DNA from 2 places in the Lysinibacillus sp. UBA6686 genome. Region 1 is predicted to be linked to the other one. Evidence: riboswitches for the same ligand, from Rfam matches in the RefSeq annotation. Region 1 holds a riboswitch; the other holds the start of a gene.

The links. A riboswitch is a leader RNA that binds a small molecule or an ion and turns the genes downstream of it on or off. The one in region 1 is predicted to bind S-adenosylmethionine.
Region 2: linked by a shared signal. The riboswitch ahead of metA (homoserine O-acetyltransferase MetA) and the one ahead of B2R82_RS10050 (bifunctional homocysteine S-methyltransferase/methylenetetrahydrofolate reductase) in region 1 are both predicted to bind S-adenosylmethionine.

The regions. Positions count from the first base shown of each region.
Region 1 is NZ_DKJS01000040.1:4,518-8,180, reverse strand. It holds gene B2R82_RS10050 (bifunctional homocysteine S-methyltransferase/methylenetetrahydrofolate reductase) at 1-1,437, opposite strand, end outside; SAM riboswitch class I at 1,523-1,622, opposite strand; gene B2R82_RS10045 (protoporphyrinogen oxidase) at 1,748-3,136, opposite strand; gene B2R82_RS10040 (globin-coupled sensor protein) at 3,437-3,663, opposite strand, start outside.
Region 2 is NZ_DKJS01000046.1:49,617-53,279, forward strand. It holds gene B2R82_RS12335 (bifunctional cytochrome P450/NADPH--P450 reductase) at 1-1,003, opposite strand, end outside; gene metA (homoserine O-acetyltransferase MetA) at 1,209-2,144, opposite strand; SAM riboswitch class I at 2,270-2,380, opposite strand; gene B2R82_RS12345 (nucleotide excision repair endonuclease) at 2,575-2,946, shown strand; gene B2R82_RS12350 (TrmB family transcriptional regulator) at 2,997-3,663, opposite strand, start outside.

The sequences.
Region 1 (3,663 bases):
AGATACAGCTCGGTCTAATACACGGACATTCGGATTAAACGCTGCGGCTACAGAGAAATTTGCCTTTTGACGTAGCGGCTTCCCTGAAAAAGATACACCTTCATTTAACTGTTTGATTAATTGGATAAGCTCCATTGATGATACGTCATAAACACTCGTTGCCCCTGGGAAATCCCCAACCTTTGTTGGATCTCCAGTAACCGCTAAAATATCATGAATGCCTAGTGCATTTAAACCCATTAAATGGGATTGAAGCCCAATTAAATTACGATCTCGGCATGTAATATGTGTTAACGGGCGTACCCCATGTGTTTCTTTCAATAAAGCGCCCATTGCCACATTACTTATTCTTGGCGATGCTAGGGAATTATCCGCCATCATCACCACATCTGCGCCTGCCTCATATAATTTTTTAGCACCTTTAATAAAGCCATCGATTTCTAAATGTCTTGGTGTATCTAACTCTACTATAACCGAACGTTGACGTTTTACTTTTATATGCAGTGGCTCGAATCTTGAAGGTTCTGCCTCACGTACAATCTCTACTTTCTCAGGCTTCGCTAATTTTTCTTCTACTGGAGATAATTCCTCTAAGTATTTTTTCGCTGCAGCAATATGCTTTGGTGTTGTACCACAGCATCCACCTATTAAACGGACGCCTTGATCTCGAAGTGCTACAGCTGCTCGACCAAAATAGTCTGTCTCTGACTCATAAACAACACGCCCGTCTTCTAAATCTAGAAGAGATGCATTTGGATATGCTGACATAAATGCCTTCTCAGGAAGCTCTACACCTTCAAATGCTTGAATCGTATGGAATGGACCTAAACGACAGTTAACACCTACAATATCAGCTCCAAGCGCTTCAAGTTCATGTAGAGCGTTATTTAAACTCTTACCATTTTGCAATACTCCCGGTTCATGCATTGAAACTTGCGCAATGATTGGCAACTTGGTTTTTGTTCGAAGCATTTTTAATGTCGCCGTTAATTCTTCAAAATCATAATAGGTTTCAAGTAAAAGGCCGTCTGGATTCCCAGCCAGTAACACTGTTGCTTGCTCTTCAACAGTCGCTAAAATTTCTTCTAACGTTGCATCGCTTTTTCGAATGCCTCGAATCCCCCCAATAGTCCCTAAAACAAATTGACCTCCATCTGCAGCTGCTCGCTTGGCAATCGTCATAGCTGCTTCATTAAACTGCTGAACACGCGATTCTAATCCGTAACGTGCTAATTTTATGGCATTCGCTCCATAAGTATTTGTTTGAATAATGTCGGCTCCAGCTGCGATATACTCTCTATGAATCTTTTCAATTAATTCTGGTCTTTGAACATTCATTTCCTCATGACAGTATTCCAAGCCATAGCCGTATAATACCGTACCAATTGCACCATCTGCTGTCAGAACATGCGTTTTTAACTTTTCAAGCAATCCCATAAAACTAGCCCCTCTTCCTATTTTTCTATAATAAAAAAGCCTTCTTTAACACAAAGAAGGCTTTTACGTTTCGTAATTTTGTTCCTTCTCATCTTCGACCATAGGGTCTTCTGGATTTAGCACCTGACAAAAAGTTGGTTGCTGAAGCGTCATTGGGCCAGTCCCTCAGCTTCTCTTGATAAGAATTTAGTATGAATTTTTTAAATAATTAAAAGAATCATAACGTTAACAAACGTTTGAGTCAAGACTATTTCACGTAACAAAGGATATTTCAAACGAAAAATATAATTTTTTGTCTTATATTCTGCAATTAAGATAATTTTCCAGCAATATTATCCCCTATTTTTTTACCGTTTTGAATACAAGCTCCTATACCTACACCAAAATAAGAGCAGCCTGCAATGGATAAATTTGGATAATTTGTTTCGAGCTCTCGTAATAAGCCCTGTAATGCCTCACGATGTGCTAAATCATATTTCGGCATTTGATCAATCCATCTACTTACATTCACGACACTTGGTTTTTCTTTAATCCCCAAGCTTTTTCTTACATCCTCTAAGGCAACAACTGCTAATTCTTCATCTGTCATCCTACGTAACTTCTCATACGCAGGGTTAATGCTTTTATAGAAGAGTCGAACAAGTAATTGCTCATTTGCTGAAGTATGCTTCCACTTACGGCTTGTCCATGTCGATGCATTACAGATTACATTTGAATTATGAGACACAATAAAGCCTGTTCCATCAGCTGGTAATCTACTATCGGGTACATCGAATCCTAAATAAATTGTAATAGCGGAGGCAGTATTGAATTGGTCAAAATAACGGTTCAATGTTGCATCCTGTAATAAGTGCTGTACAGTTTCATTAGGTAATGCTAAAACTACATGATCTGCTTCAATGATCGTATCATTTGCTAAAGTAACTTGGTAGTGATCTTCCTGCTTGTTGACACTTGTAGTGCTAATTCCCTTTAAAATTTCTACATCAGTTAACGTTTCTTCAAGACGATCAATTAAAGACGATAAACCATTTTTAAATGAAATAAATTTTTTATTAGCAGCTTTTACAAATTGTTCTCGATTTGCGTCAAAACCTTTAATAATACTACCGTACTCATTTTTATAATCAATTAAATAAGGTAATGTTGAGGCAATCGATAGTTGATGTAAATCTCCTGAATACACACCTGCTAATACTGGCGCTATTTGATTTTGAACAAGCTCCTCCCCTAAATAGTACGTTAAAAATTCTCCAATTGAGCTGTCTTTTGTAAAGCCTACATTTGGCATTGTCAAATCCTTTAACGCTTCTTTTTTACCTTCTTCGGATACAAGTGTGCTTTCTTCTAGGGAGTGAAGGCTCATCGGAATACCGAACGTTGAATCTGCCGGAATGGCATGGAGCTCATTATTTGTGTATATATAAGAAATCCCCGTTTCGTTGTATACCAAATCTTGCTTAAAATTAAGCTCTTCAACCAGCTCCATAACACCTTTATGACGAGCTACAATTGAATCTGCCCCTGTCTCCATAATGAATCCCTGTTCGTATTCAGAGTACAACTTACCACCTAGATATGTATTTTTTTCAACAAGCACCAGCCTTACATCTATTTTTTTTTCCTTCACTTGACGCTGTAAATAATGCATCGTACATAAACCCGTAATTCCTCCACCTAATACAACCACTGTTTCCATATTAACCGCCCCTAATTTTTGTTGTCTTCCTTTAGTATAAACCCTTTTTATTGAAAATTACGCTAAACCCTTTACAAATTTAGCAAAAATGGAGCTATCCAGTGCGAGGATAGCTCCATTACTATGACTAAATATGTATCTTTTCATGATGAAACAAAAAATACCATTGAACTTAAAATCTCGGCAATTCACTAGCTAATATTTACTAAAGAACCATTTAACACCATGTATTAATGGTTGTTATAGTGTTTATAGGCTGTAGATTTCAGTTGCCACAATAAAAATTATCCTTACCATGAATTAATTTAAGTGTTGGGCAACATTTGCTAATTTCTCAGCTGAATTCGTTACTTCTTCAAAGGCAATCCCTAGCTCATTAAGAACCTCCGCTATCGCTAATACTTCTTTTTCCATACTATCATTTTGCTCTTTTGCTTCTGTCATCGATTCTAATATTTTCGTAAATTGCCCTTCTGTTTGAACCATATTTTCCTTGCCAGATATGACCTCTTCTTGAATATTATTAA
Region 2 (3,663 bases), on a different contig from region 1:
CAAAGCCAGGTGCTGTCGGCCATAATCGTAATGATTCATTTAAAATTAGGCGAATGTACTTTAGCTGTAAAATCTGTTCATATGTCGGTGTTTCTTGAGTCAAGATTTGATCAACTTCAGCATAAGCCTTCTCTAAAACTTCAGGATGCTTGATTAAAAAATAGAGTGCAAAGGACAGCAATCCGCTAGTCGTTTCATGTCCGGCTATCAAAAATGTGATGATTTGATAACGAATATTTTCATCGCTCAGTGTTTCTCCTGTGTCTGGATCTTTTATATTTAACATGCGGCCTAGTAAATCTATCTGCTCTTGTGTACCTCTTGCCTTTCGCTCCTCAATAATTTTATCTACTAATGTAAACATTGTTTCAATGTCTTCGTTAAATTGGCGCCTTGTGCCAACCATCATCAGATTTTGTATCTTTAATCGAGAACTTTTTAACATAGCTTCATTTAAAGCACGGACCATGCTCATAATAAAAGGGCTATGTGTTTCTCTATAAAAGCTATTAAAGCGATAATTGAAGCCACAAAGTCCAATTGTATCTAGCGTCAATCGTGTCATATCCTCAGGGACATCAATTTCTTCCATCGGATTTAAGCGTTCCCATTTTTGTATCAGCTGTGTGCTAATATCTATCATCATCGAATGATAATCTTTCATAGCATGTTTACTAAACGTGGGAAGTAGGATGTTATGAGCCTTTTGCCAATTCGGTTCAGTTGTTCTGCTTGTAAATAGACCATCACCGCCAAAAGCACGAACATTTTCCAACTCACTATATATCTGTTTATCAAAACGAGAAACATCACAAACATCAGCTACCAATTCATGACCAGATATTACTAAGCTAGTATAACCTGGAATTTCTAATCGATATATCGGCCCATACTCTTCTGCAAGCTTACAAAGTGATAATGTTGGCTGCTCTTTATCGATTAAAGGCAAATGGCCAAGTGGACCAAATGTTTTTGGTTTTGGAACATCCTCTACACTAATCATCATGAATCCCTTCTTTCAGTAAATTTAAAATGATAGTTAAATCTATCATTTGATAAAATAATATACCATGCATTATGTAGATTCAACTTTATAGAAATTGTAAAAGGAAAAAATGGCAGTATTTGTGAACAAAGAGTGAAATAGCAAAAGCCCAACCTCTCACTCTAATCAGTTGAGACATTGGGCTTTTGAACCTTAAATTTAATTAAATATGATATTCAATTTCATCAACGAAATCCCATTCATATGGTGTTTCCTGATAAACATAGTAATTCAACCAGTTTGAGAATAACAAATGGGTGTGGGCACGCCATGTATTAATGGGCTCATTTGCTGGGTCGTCATTCGGGAAATAGTTCACCGGGACAGCAATGTCTAACCCTTTCGCAACATCTCGTCCGTATTCATCTGCTAAGGTTGTCGCGTCATATTCAAGATGACCTGTAATCATAATGTTTTTATTATCCTTGGACTGCACAATAAATACACCAGCTTCCTCTGAATAGGACAGTAAACGTAAATCAGGGTGATTGCGTACTTCATCGATTGAAACAGATGTATAACGAGAATGTGGTGCTGTAAATAAATCACTAAAGCCACGCACTAAGTCCACTGTTAAATCTGTAATAACATGCGAGTAAACCCCTGAGCATTTTGCTGGAAGTTCAACCTTCCCGATCCCATAATGATGATATAAAGCAGCCTGTGCCCCCCAACATATATGTAGAATCGATGTAACGTTTTTCTTAGACCAATCCATAATTTGTGAGATTTCCTGCCAGTAATTCACCTCTTCAAAAGCCATTTTCTCTACAGGCGCTCCCGTAATAATCATGCCGTCAAAGCGGCGATGACGAATTTGTTGGAAAGTTGTGTAAAAAAGCTGTAAATGTGATTTACTAACATTTTTTGATTCATGTGTTGCTGTATTTAAAAATGTAATATTGACCTGCAGTGGAGTATTCCCGAGTAAGCGCAGTAACTGCAGCTCTGTCTTCTCTTTCTCAGGCATTAAGTTTAAAATTAATATATTTAATGGACGAATTTGTTGTGTTTTCGCACGATCCTCTTCCATCACGAAGATTTTTTCCTCTCGTAAATGTTCTCCAGCTGGTAAGTTCTTTGGAATATTAATTGGCATCTTGCATTCCCCTCTCTTTTATTTATAAATGTGTTAATCGTAATGATTACAATGACACTTTTATGAAATTAAAAAATCCCCCTCATTCCATGCGAGATAGAATGAGAAGGACTTTACCACGTTCACTCTTATCTCTCAAAGGAAAAACCCTTTGCTGGAATTAGCACCTTTCTAACATTTGTTAGAGGTTGCTGAAGCGTCATCGGGCCAAATCCCTCAGCTTCTCTTGATAAGATTATTTAATTAAAATGAATTGTAACATGAACAATTAAGAATATCAATAAAACATAGAATATTTCGTCATTACAATGCATGTTCAGCTCAATTTTGATGAACACTAATTATCATAGCAACATATGAAATTTTATGGTAAACATGCTGTAATTATGTTAACATATACCTTTAGTAACAGAGAGGAACGTGAACTAGCTTGATTAAAATTGAATTTCCGAAACCAGATATAGTCATTCGCCAGCGTGAGCAGGATATAAAACCTGGAGATGTACCCATTACACCATACCACGGGTTTATTGACTTCCATAAAATCACACGAGACAAAGGTGGCATTTTCTTATTTTACAATGAGAAAAATGAGCTTTTATTTGTCGGTAAAGCACGTAAAATTCGTCAACGTATAAAAAAGCATTTTGAAGACAATGTATCGCCTATGAAAAATCATCGTCAAGAAATTTTCAAAATTGAGGTATATGAAATCGAAGATCCGATGGAACGTGAAATTTACGAAACATATGCCATTAATGTTTTCCGTTCTAAATATAATGTTGATAAAGTATTTTATTAAAAAAGAATCTGCTTGCCTCTTAAGTATTAGGCAAGCAGATTCTTTATTTTTTACTCTACAAAAAATGCCTTTCGTTCTTTCGTAATCCATTCCTCAAGCTCATGATCATCTCGTCTTAGTAGACGATTAATAAGGACGTCATGCCAAATATAATCTTCTAATAAATAGATGTGAACCGGATCATTTGTAATAAAAGCGGTTTCAAGATTTGAAGGAGAATGTCCATAAATCATCTCTTGCCCATCGATAGACAAGATAAACCAATGGGGAGTGGAAGATTTTTTTGTATAATAGGTCATTCGATGCCTATCAATGGATGACACAGGCTCATCCACGTATAGCGTAATACCATGTACAGCGACCTGTTCAGCCACCTCATAAATATCCTCTCGTAATGCTTCATACATCTCTTCCCACATAGAAAGAAGTACTTTTTTCTCAGCTTTTTTTAATAATGACTGACAATAATTAATAATGGTCTGCCTGCCTTTTAGCATTAACACTTTAGGCTCCGCTTCCTGCTCCTTAGATTCTAATTTCTCTAATTGATCACTAATAGACGTAAAATTCGATTGCCAACGCTGCTGTATTTGCTGCAGAAACATCTCAACAGGAATGGAACAATAAGTTGTTTGATCAACAGCTTCCTCTTTTAGCACTAATCCTTTTTCAACGAGTACATCCAGAATGTCATAAATTCTTGCTCGAGGAATACCA